DNA from 2 places in the Mesorhizobium sp. M0522 genome. Region 2 is predicted to be linked to the other one. Evidence: predicted binding sites of a transcription regulator. Region 2 holds the regulator's gene; the other holds the start of a gene.
The links. The regulator LexA, encoded in region 2, represses DNA repair genes until DNA is damaged. The targets are predictions, from matches to a motif close to TGTTCNNNNTGTGTTCNG.

Region 1 (5,903 bases), on a different contig from region 2:
CGGAAAAGATCGCCGGCACGATTTTCTCGGTGCTCGAACACGAGGCGGAAGGCACGACCCTGTCGAACTTCTTCGCCAAAATCCCGGGAGCAGACGCCCTGGCCAAGCAGTATGATGTCATGGCTCCCGGCGCGGCTTCCGGTGGTGGCCTCCTGTCCTCGCTGGAGGGCGCGCTCGGTGGCGCTCTCGGCGAAAAGACCGGCGCGCTGATCAACGGCGTCGCCATACTCAAGGCATCAGGCCTTACGCTCGCACAGATCAGCCAGGCCGGCACGATGCTGGTCCAGCAGGCCGAGACAGCCGCCGGCCCGCAGCTGACCAGTGAGGTACTTGCATCGGTACCCGACCTGAAAGGGCATCTCGGGCTCTGAAGGAACTTCTCTATTTCGGCAGCGTATAGGCCATCACATAGTCGCCCGGCTTGGTACCGACCGAGCCGTGGCCGCCGGCAACGATGACGACCAACTGGCGCCCGTCGGCTACCGTGTAGGTCATCGGTGTCGACTGCCCGCCCGCCGGCAGCCGCGCCTGCCAGAGCTGTTTGCCGGTCGTCAGGTCATAAGCGCGCACATAGTCATCGACCGCCGCACCGAGGAAGGCGACGCCGCCGGCAGTAATCATCGGCCCGCCAATGCCGGGCACGCCGACCTTGAATGGCAGCGGCAATGGCGTCATGTCGTAGACGGTGCCGTTGCGATGCTTGTAGACGATCTTTCCGGTCCGAAGGTCGGCACCCGCCACATAGCCCCAGGGCGGCGCCTGGCAGGGAATGCCGAGCGGCGACAGGAACGGCTTCAATATTACTGCGTAAGGCGCACCATCATTGCGGTTCAGGCCCTGTTCGCTGCCCTTGGTGTCGCCGGGCGGCGGCACGTCGGCGCGCGGCACCAGCTTGGAGATGAACGCCAGGTATGTCGGCATGCCGAACATCACCTGCCGGACCGGATCGACTGCCACGCCGCCCCAGTTGAAGGTGCCGAAATTGCCGGGGTAGATCAGCGAGCCCTGCAGCGACGGCGGCGTGTAGCGGCCCTCATAGCGCAACTTCCGGAGCTCGATCCGGCAGGCCAGCTGGTCGAACATGGTGATGCCCCACATGTCGGCACCGGTCAGCGGTTTCGGACTGAAGCTCAGGTCCGAGAGCGGCTGCGTCGGCGAGGTATGGTCGCCCTCGATCGCGCCGCCCGGCGCCGGTACTTCCTTGACCGGAACGATCGGCTCGCCGCTGCGCCGGTCGAGCACATAGAGGTCGCCCTGCTTGGTCGGCCCGACCAGCGCCGGCACCACGCCACTTTCCGTGGTGATGTCGACCAGCGTCGGCTGCGCCGGCACGTCCATGTCCCAGAGATCGTGGTGCACGGTCTGCCGCACCCAGCGCAATTGTCCGCTGTTGAGATCGAGCGCGGTGATCGAAGAGGAGAATTTCTCGTCATTGGCGCTGCGTCCGGCACCGAGTTGGTCCGGCGTCTTGTTGCCGAGCGGCACATAAAGCAGCCCGAGCTTCTCGTCGACGCTCGCCGTCGACCACATGTTGGGCGAGTTGTTGGTGTAGGTCTGGTCCGGCGGCAGCGGCGTCGTCTGGTCCGGATTGCCGGAATCCCAATTCCACAACAGCGCGCCGGTGTCGGCATCGTAGGCACGGATGACCCCGGACGGCTCCTGCGTCGAATAATTGTCGTTGACCGCGCCGCCGACGATGATCTTGTTGGCGACGATCAGCGGCGCCGAGGTCGAATAATAATAGCCCGGCTTCGGATATGGCATGTTGGCGAGCAGGTTCAGCGTGCCGCCTTCGGCGAAAGTCGGGCAGACCTGGCCATTCGCCGCATCGAGCGCGATCAGCCGGGCGTCGGATGTCGGCAGGTAGATGTGTGTGGCGCAGGGCTGGCCGGCGGCGACCTTGGCATCGGCATAATAGGACACGCCGCGGCAGGTCTGGTGCTGGCGGTCCTTGTTGAGCTTGACCTGCGGATCGAAGCGCCATTTCTCCTTACCGCTCGCGGCATCGATGGCGATGGCGAAATTATGCGGCGTGCAGATGTAGAGCGTGTCGGCGATTTTTAGCGGCGTCACCTGATAGGTCGTCTCGCCAATGTCGTCGGGCCCTTTCACGTCGCCGGTGCGATAGGTCCAGGCCGGCTGCAGATTGGCAACGTTTTCGGCGGTGATCTGGTCGAGCGGCGAATAGCGCTGGCCATATTGCGTGCGACCGTAATAGTGCCATTCGCCAGCCGGCACGTTGCCGCCGAGATCGGCCGTCGGCGTCACCTTGTCGGTGTTGAGTTCACCCGCAATATCCTTTGGATCGGTCGTCATCGAATAGCCGGCGACCGCAAGCGAGGCCAGCACGGCGAGGATCAGCGGCGCGCGTCCGTCGGGACCGGTAAGCCCGCGCCGCGCCCATGGCGTCAACAGCCATAGCGCGACAAGCACGATGATGCCGCCGCGCGGGCCGAGCTCCCACCAGTCGAAGCCGATCTCCCAGACCGCCCAGGCGAGCGTGCCGAGCACGATCGCCGCGTAGAGCCACAGCGCCGTGGATCTGCGCCTGTAGAGCAGCCAGGCCGCGACAAGGAAAGCTAGACCGACGATGACGTAATACCAGCTGCCCCCCAGCGTCACGAGCCAGATGCCGCCGCCGCCAACCGCCAGGCCGATGAGGAAAAGGATCAGGGAGGTGATGACCACAGCCAAGACGGTGCTCCTTCGACTGGTGCGCTCCGCGACGCGTCCATGGGCAACCCCGCATTGCGTTCCTGCCCCCACGCAACTTTCTCCGGCCCGCCTCCCCTGTCAAGCAAGCTCGGCGTTTTACGGCGCCGGCCCATCGCAAGCCCGGCGTTTTGGTTAGCGGACCCATTCAGATTGTGAGTCTACCGACTGGACAGAGAACAAAACGGAGACACTTCTGGCCTTTCGCTGCCGAATCACTACATTCGGGGGGAGATGTCCGGCTTTTCGGAAGACATGCCCTTTTTTGACGAACCGAACGCGCGGCCCGTGGCCCCGTCGGGCATTGCCGCGCGCGCCATGGCTGCCCGCAGCAACCAGAACAACGCGCCCGATTATCTCAACGGCCTCAACCCCGAGCAGAGGCTGGCGGTGGAAACCACCGAAGGCCCGGTGCTGGTGCTGGCCGGCGCCGGCACCGGCAAAACGCGCGTCCTGACCACCCGCATCGCCCACATCCTTGCCACCGGCAAGGCTTTCCCCTCGCAGATCCTCGCCGTCACCTTCACCAACAAGGCGGCGCGCGAGATGAAGCAGCGCATCGGCCTGTTGATCGGCGAAGGCAATGTCGAGGGCATGCCGTGGCTCGGCACCTTCCACTCGATTGGAGTGAAGCTGCTGCGCAGACATGCCGAGCTGGCCGGGCTCAAATCCGACTTCACCATTCTCGACACCGATGATGTCGTGCGCCTGATCAAGCAGCTTATCCAGGCCGAAGGGCTGGACGACAAGCGCTGGCCGGCCAAGCAGTTCGCCCAGATGATCGACGGCTGGAAGAACAAGGGCCTTGGCCCCGCCGACATCCCCGAGGGCGATGCCCGTGCCTTCGCCAACGGCAAGGGCCGCGAGCTCTACAAGGCCTACCAGGAGCGGCTGAAAACGCTGAACGCTTGCGACTTCGGCGATCTCCTGTGCCACCCGATCCGCATCTTCCGCGCCAATCCGGACGTGCTGAAGGAATACCACAAGCGCTTCCGCTACATCCTCGTTGACGAGTATCAGGACACCAACACCGCCCAGTACATGTGGCTGCGGCTCTTGGCGCAGCGGCCGCAATCCTCCCCCCTTGAGGGGGAGGTGCCCGCGAAGCGGGCGGAGGGGGTTGCCGCAGAAGGCACCGCTAGAGCGTCGAGCACTGCCGCCGGTAGGTCGAGCACTGCCGCACGGACCCCACCCGACCGGGCTTCGCCCGGCCACCCTCCCCTCAAGGGGGAGGGAAGCCCGCGCCTATCCACCGTCAACATCTGCTGCGTCGGCGACGACGACCAGTCGATCTATGGCTGGCGCGGCGCCGAGGTCGACAACATCCTGCGCTTCGATAAGGATTTCCCCGGCGCCACCATCATCAGGCTGGAGCGCAATTATCGCTCCACTGCGCACATCCTCGGCACGGCGTCCCACCTGATCGCCCACAATGAGGGCCGCTTCGGCAAGACGCTGTTCACCGAAAAGATCGCCGAGGACGACGAGAAGGTGCATGTCCATGCCGCCTGGGATTCCGAAGAGGAGGCCCGCGCCGTCGGCGAGACGATCGAGGCCTACCAGCGCCAGAAGCACAATTTGAACGATATGGCGATTCTCGTCCGCGCCTCCTTCCAGATGCGCGAGTTCGAGGACCGCTTCGTCACGCTCGGCCTCAACTACCGCGTCATCGGCGGCCCGCGCTTCTATGAGCGGCTCGAAATCCGCGATGCGCTGGCCTTCTTCCGCGTCGTTGCGCAAGGCGCCGACGACCTCGCCTTCGAGCGCATCGCCAACGTGCCGAAGCGCGGCTTGGGCGAGGCCACCATCCGCCAGATCCACGACACCGCACGGGCGCTGCGCATCCCGATGCTGGAGGCGGCGGCAAAACTCGCCGAGAGCGACGAGCTGAAGCCGAAGCCGCGCGCCGCGCTGCGCGAGGTATCGGCCAATTTCGAACGCTGGCAAAAGGCTCTCGAAACCACGCCGCACACCGAGCTCGCCGAGACCATTCTGGAGGAGAGCGGCTACACCGACATGTGGAAGAACGACCGCTCGGTCGAAGCACCCGGCCGGCTGGAGAACCTCAAGGAGTTGATCCGCTCCATGGAGGAGTACGAATCGCTCCGCTCCTTCCTCGAACACGTCGCACTCGTCATGGACGCCGAGCAGAATGCCGAGCTCGACGCGGTCAACATCATGACGCTGCATTCGGCCAAGGGCCTCGAATTCGAGACCGTATTCCTGCCCGGTTGGGAGGAAGGCCTGTTCCCGCACCAACGGTCACTGGACGAAGGCGGCCGCTCCGGGCTGGAGGAAGAGCGCCGCCTTGCCTATGTCGGGCTGACCCGCGCCAAGAAGAACCTGCATCTGTGGTTCGTCTCCAACCGACGCATCCACGGTCTGTGGCAATCGACCATTCCCTCACGCTTTCTCGAAGAACTGCCGGAAGCTCATGTCGATATCGCCGAGAGTGGCAACAGCTACGGCGGCTACGGCAATTCTTATGGCGGCGGCTCGTTCGCCTCGGGCCGTGGCGGCCAAGGAGCAGGAAGGCAGAATCCCTATGGCGCCTCGCGCTTCGACAATGTCGGCGCGGAAAAGGCGGGAAGCTTCTCCAGCACCTATGCGACGCCGGGCTGGCAGCGCGCTCAAGCCAACCGCACCGAGGCCACAGACCGCAATTGGGGCACGCGTTCCGGCCACCAGGTCGAGCGCATCGGCTATGGCGAGACCGACTCCGGCTACGGCGCTGGCCGCACCTCGGTCAAGGGCCGCACCATCGACGGCGAACTGGTCGCCAAATCCGTCGCCGACACGCCGTCCCCCTTCAGCGTCGGCGACCGCGTCTTCCACCAGAAATTCGGCAACGGCAACATCTCGGCCATCGAAGGCAACAAGCTGACCATCGACTTCGACAAAGCCGGCCAGAAACGCGTGCTGGACGGGTTTGTGACGGGGGCGTGAGGCATATGGAAAATTGTCTGGCACCCCAGAACAAATAGGGTACAATCGCTTGCATGGCTTACGACTCGCGGTATATTGCTAACTTGGTGCTCGATCGCGCGGATGGCGAAGGGCTGGGAATTACAAATCTTGAGATCAACAAGATAATATATTTTCTGCATTCCACATATCTAGCCAATTTTGGAGAACCGTTGATTGAGGCAAAGATAGAAGCCTGGGACTACGGTCCAGTAATTAGAGAAATA
Region 2 (5,903 bases):
TCGACGCGGCTGACGGGTCGCGTCGTATCGTACGAGCCCATGGCGAGCGGCCGCATCAGGCTGACAATCGATGTGACCTCAACCGCCAGGCCGACACTGCGCTACATGCCGGAACGGGTCCGCGTTTCGGCGATGAAGATACCGGCTGAGCTGACCGCCGGTTCCGAGATCACCGGCTATGTGCGGCTGCTGCCGCCGACCGGCCCGGTGCGGCCCGACAGCTATGATTTCTCCTTCGACAGCTATTTCGCCGGTATCGGCGGCAGCGGCTTTTTTCTCGGCAATCCGAAAGTCGTGTCGTCGGGCAGCATGCCGCTTGGCGCGCAGCTTTCTTCCGCGATCGAAGACGCGCGCGAATCTATCGCCGACCATATCCGCAGCCGCATCGGCGGTGCCGAGGGCGAGATTGCTGCTGCGCTGATCGTCGGCGTGCGCGCCGGCATTCCCGAGGAGATCAACGAAGCGATGCGGCGCACCGGCATCTACCACATCATCTCCATCTCGGGGCTGCATATGGCGTTGGTCGCCGGCACCATCATGGCGCTGCTGCGGGGTGCCTTTGCGCTGTTTCCCGATTTCTCATCGCGACGGCCGGTCAAGAAATATGCCGCGGCCGCCGCGCTTTTTTCGATTGCGGCCTACCTCGTCTTTTCCGGCATTGTCGTGGCGGCCGAACGCAGCTTCATCATGCTGGCGGTGATGCTTATCGCCGTGCTGTTCGACCGGGCCGCGCTCACCATGCGCAACCTGGCGATCTCGGCCATCGCGGTCATCCTGGTGTCGCCGCACGAGGTGGTCGGTCCGAGTTTCCAGATGTCCTTCGCCGCGACGGCGGCCCTTGTCGGCGCCTATGCAGGCTGGTCCGATTACCGCGCCGGCAGGGCCACCACGCCGCTGCCGCGGCTGTCGCCGCTACGCTTTGCCACTCGAAAGGTCCTGCTGGGCATGTGCGGTCTGGCGATGACCTCGATCATTGCAGGGAGCGCCACGGCGCTTTTCGCCATATGGCATTTCCAGCGCGTGGCGCCGCTCAGCCTGTTCGCCAATCTGGCCATCATGCCCATCGTCTCACTGGTCGTCATGCCCTTCGCCGTTCTCAGCGCGCTGGCGATGCCGTTCGGTGCGGATGGCCCTTTCCTCTATGTCATGGGCAAGGGGCTGACGGCGATGATCGCCCTGTCCGGGTGGATCTCGGAGCGCTCGCCGATCGATGCGGTCGGGCTGATTTCGCTGAGATCCGTCCTTCTGGTGACGATCGCCCTCGTCATTGCCAGCATGGCGACGACCTGGTTGCGGCTGGCGGCACTTCCTTTTGCGCTCGCCGGCTTGCTGACGACAACGCAGACACGCATACCCGACGTATTGGTCTCGGAGGACGCACGGCTGGTCGCGCTGCCGATCGGCAGCGGTGAACTCGCGGTCAACCGGGCACGCCCGAATGAGTTCACCATCGACAACTGGAAACGCGCGCTCACATCAGAGGCTATCGTCGCGCCGGAAACACCTGGAAAGAACGACCCGCAATTCGACATTGCCGATCCGGCCGACCTACCGCCGGGCATGCCGTTCATTTGCACGGACGGCCTCTGCCTTGCCAGGCATCCATCCGGCGCGATCATCGCGCAAGCCAAGGACCGCGATACTGCGCGGCCAGCCTGCGCCTTTGCCAGCTTGATCGTCATCGACGACGCCACCGCCCATAACCCCTGCTACCACGACCGGCTGGTCCTCGTCGTCACCAAACGGCAACTGGCGCGCGCGGGAAGTGCCGCCGTCTACTTCGATCCACAAGCGGCAACGCGCGCCGAAATCCGTTTCGCGGTCGAAAAATCATACCGGCCCTGGCACGTGCAGCGGAAATTTTCACGCGCGGCACGGGGCCTGCCGCCATACCGCAGGGCCGACAACCCCAAAGCCGGCGCCAAGGGCGGAGCTCAGTAGCGGCGGATCAGTCCGACGAGCTTGCCCTGCACCTTGACCCTGTCTGGTCCGAAGATGCGCGTCTCGTAGGCCGGATTGGCGGCTTCCAGGGCGATCGAGGCGCCCTTGCGGCGGAACCGCTTCAGCGTCGCTTCCTCCTCGTCGACCAGTGCCACCACGATCTCACCGGGGCTCGCCGTATCGGCATTGCGGATGATCACCGTGTCGCCGTCGAAAATGCCGGCCTCGATCATCGAATCGCCTTTGACCTCGAGCGCATAATGCTCGCCGCCCATGATCATATCCGGCGGCACCGAAATCGAATGCGTCTGGTGCTGGATGGCGTCGATCGGCACACCGGCGGCGATGCGGCCCATCACCGGGATCGAAACGGCGGCGACGACATCGTCGTCATTGCCGGCTGCAGGGACGCGCGACGATGTCGGCTTGCCCTGCCGAGGGGCGCCTTGCCCAAGACTACCCTGGATGACACTCGGCGAGAACTTGCGTGCCGCATTGAGGCCGGGGGCGATCGAGTCAGGCAGGCGCAGCACCTCCAGCGCACGGGCCCGGTTGGGCAAACGGCGAATGAAGCCGCGCTCCTCCAGCGCCGTAATCAGCCGATGGATTCCCGATTTGGAAGCCAGGTCGAGCGCCTCCTTCATCTCGTCGAAGGAGGGCGGAATACCGCTTTCCTTCAACCTTTCGTGGATGAACATAAGCAGTTCGTGTTGTTTGCGTGTCAGCATAGCGACCCCCAACAGAATCAGAAAAACAAACCCAGAACAAACACTATCTGTTCCAGTTGTGTTCCGCAACTGTTTAAAGTTTAATGAATGCGTTAAGGCTTGGGAAACAAACCACGCCCCTACCGGAATGCCGCATTTTCACCGTCGCGAGCGTCATCCCCTTGATTCTGCTTTCGTTTGCGCCTTCTGGCTTCCCAGAAGGCAGCACTGACATCGGCCGTCGGTCGGCAAAGGGCACGGAATTGAACCCGTATCGACTGCGCGGTTCGGTCAATGCACCGTGAACGAAACGAACTCAAAACGCCAACCTCGGGTTAACTCCTGGTTTCCAGTCGCCTGGTCAGGCTGCTTCTCGCCGGTGGAGCCTTGCTGCGCGCAACCAGGTGATGGAAGAACAGTCGATGCGTGTCCGGCGTTGCGTTGAATTTTTGGGGGGAGCAGGCACATCATGACAGGAATTCCCGATCTCGCCGCCATAAAGGCGATGGATGCCGCAGATCCGCTGCGCGCGATGCGCGACCGCTTCGTGTTGCCGCAAGGAGTGATCTATCTCGACGGCAATTCGCTAGGAGCTGCTTCACGTGCCGCTTTCGATGAACTGCACAAGGCCGCGACCGAAGAATGGTCGCATGATCTCATCCGCGCATGGAACACGGCCGGCTGGTTCAACATGCCGCTTGAACTTGGCGACCAGCTCGGGCGCCTGATCGGTGCCGCGGCCGGCCAGACGGTGGTCTGCGACACGACATCGGTCAACATCTACAAGCTGCTGCACGCCGCCATGGCCATGCGACCGGAGCGGCAGGTCATCGTCGCCGAGGGCGATAGTTTTCCGACGGACCTCTACATGGCTGAGGGTGTGGTTTCGACGCGAAAAGATACGCTGCTGCGCCTCTCGGGGATCGACGCGCCGACCATCGAAGAGCTGATCGACGAACGCACCGCCGTGGTGCTGGTCAACCACGTCAACTACAAGTCGGGCGAACTGCGCGACATGCCGGCGCTGACGCGCAGGGCTCAGGAAGCCGGGGCGATGATCGTCTGGGATCTCTGCCACACCGCCGGCGCGATGTCAGTCGAGCTCGACAAGGCAAACGCCGATTTTGCCGTTGGCTGCACCTACAAATATCTGAATGGCGGCCCGGGCGCGCCTGCCTTCATCTATGCGGCTGAGCGGCATCTTTCCGACATCCAGCAGCCGCTCACCGGCTGGTGGGGCCATGCACGGCCCTTCGCCTTCGAGCCAGGCTATGCGGCCGGCACCGGCATCCGCCGGTTTCTGTGCGGCACCCAGCCGGTCCTGTCGATGCGCACGCTGAAGGGCGCGCTTGACATCTGGAACGATGTCGACATGACGGCGGTGCGCAAGAAGAGCATCGCGCTGGCGGATCTGTTCATTGAGCTTGTCGAGGCAAAGTGCGGCACTTACGGGCTCACGCTCGAGAGCACGCGCGATGGGGAAAAACGCGGCAGCCAGATTTCATTCATGCATGAGCATGGCTACCAGATCATGCGCGCGCTGATCGAACGTGGCGTGATCGGCGATTTTCGCGCGCCATCGACCATGCGCTTCGGCTTTACGCCGCTCTATGTCGGCTATGCCGATGTCTGGCAGGCCGTCGAAGTGCTTGAGGACATCCTGCGCACCGGTGCGTGGAAGGAAGCGCGCTTCGCCATCAAGGCGGCTGTCACTTGAGATTGATGCGAGAGCTGGAATCGTGAGGCTGGCGACGACGCGCCGCGCGATGCTCACGGCTACGTTGCAAGGCCATATGCCAGGGAGGGCGCAGGGTGTTCGAACGTCACATTGCCGATTGGGACAACGCCTATGCCAACGGCGCCAACGTAGCCGGCAGCGATCGCTGGCCGGCGGCCTGGATCGAGCCCGCGCGGGTTTTCCGCGACGTGCTTTCGACCGAGGGCAGGGCGCGGCTCGACATGGCCTATGGCGACAACCCACGCAACCGGCTCGATCTTTTCCTGCCGGCCATCAAGCCCAAGGGACTCGTGGTGTTCGTTCATGGCGGCTACTGGATGGCATTCGACAAAAATTTCTGGTCGCATCTTGCCACTGGCCCTGTTGATCGCGGCTATGCGGTGGCGATGCCGTCCTACACGCTCTGTCCGCAGATACGCATTGGCGGCATCGTCAAGGAAGTCGGCGCGGCGATCGGCAAGGCGGCGGCGATGGTCCCAGGGCCGCTGATGCTGACCGGACACTCGGCCGGCGGCCATCTTGTTAGCCGGATGGTTACGGCGACGACGCCGCTGGCGCCCGAAGTGGTCCGGCGCGTTCGTCACGTGGTGTCGATCTCGGGGGTGCATGATTTGCGCCCGATCATGCGCACCGGCATGAACGAGACGATCGCGATCGATGAGGCCGAGGCGCAGGCCGAAAGCCCGGTGCTGCTGCGCCCGATGGACAAGGCCCGCCTGACCTGCTGGGCCGGCGGCGGCGAGCGCGCCGAATTCCTGCGTCAGAGCGCGTTGCTGGCCAACATCTGGATCGGCCTGGGTACCGCGACCAGCTCGGTGGTCGAACCTGACCGGCATCATTTCAACATCATCGACGGTTTGGCCGATCCAGACCATCCGCTGACCCGGACCTTGATTTCGGAGTGAGGCAGGTTCAGCGTAGCATCAGCACGTCGCAGGGGGAGCCCGCCGCCGCGGCAGGAGCGAACGGCGCGCGAACGATCAGCCCGTCGGCATCGGCCAGCATTTTCAGCATCGAGGAGTCCTGGATGCCGAACGGCGTCGCCACGAGCGCGCCGGCGTTGGTGCTGACAACAGCCCGCACATAATCCTGCCTGAGATCATTGGCCGGCATGGCGGTACCGAGCCGCGCCCGACGCATATCCTGCTGAAAGGCGCGGCCGCCGAGCTGCGCCAGCAACGGCTTCAGGAAGAGCTGGGTGCAGACCAGGCTTGCCACCGGATTGCCGGGCAGGCCGATGCAGCGGATGTCGCCCAGCCGCCCGAACATCAGCGGCTTGCCGGGCCGCATGGCGATCTTCCAGAAATCGAGAGCCATGCCTTCCCCGGTCAGCACGTCATGAACGAGGTCGTGGTCTCCGACCGAGGCACCACCCAGCGTGACGATGACGTTCGCGCCCGCCTTCACCGCCTTTGTCACCAGCGCAGCGATCGCCTCCTTGCGGTCCGGCGCAATGCCGAGATCGAGCGCGCGCGCGCCGACCGACTGTGCGGCGGCGGCGACGCCATAGGCGTTTG

Region 1: the regulator LexA is predicted to act here: its motif matches at 2,888-2,905, upstream of NKI58_RS17395 (ATP-dependent helicase).

The regions. Positions count from the first base shown of each region.
Region 1 covers NZ_JAMYQW010000014.1:119,719-125,621, forward strand. The annotation lists gene NKI58_RS17385 (hypothetical protein) at 1-371, shown strand, start outside; gene NKI58_RS17390 (glucose/quinate/shikimate family membrane-bound PQQ-dependent dehydrogenase) at 382-2,694, opposite strand; gene NKI58_RS17395 (ATP-dependent helicase) at 2,947-5,658, shown strand; gene NKI58_RS17400 (Panacea domain-containing protein) at 5,712-5,903, shown strand, end outside.
Region 2 covers NZ_JAMYQW010000024.1:15,213-21,115, forward strand. The annotation lists gene NKI58_RS22955 (ComEC/Rec2 family competence protein) at 1-1,941, shown strand, start outside; gene lexA (transcriptional repressor LexA) at 1,935-2,669, opposite strand; gene kynU (kynureninase) at 3,118-4,365, shown strand; gene NKI58_RS22970 (hormone-sensitive lipase) at 4,461-5,291, shown strand; gene NKI58_RS22975 (molybdopterin molybdotransferase MoeA) at 5,299-5,903, opposite strand, start outside.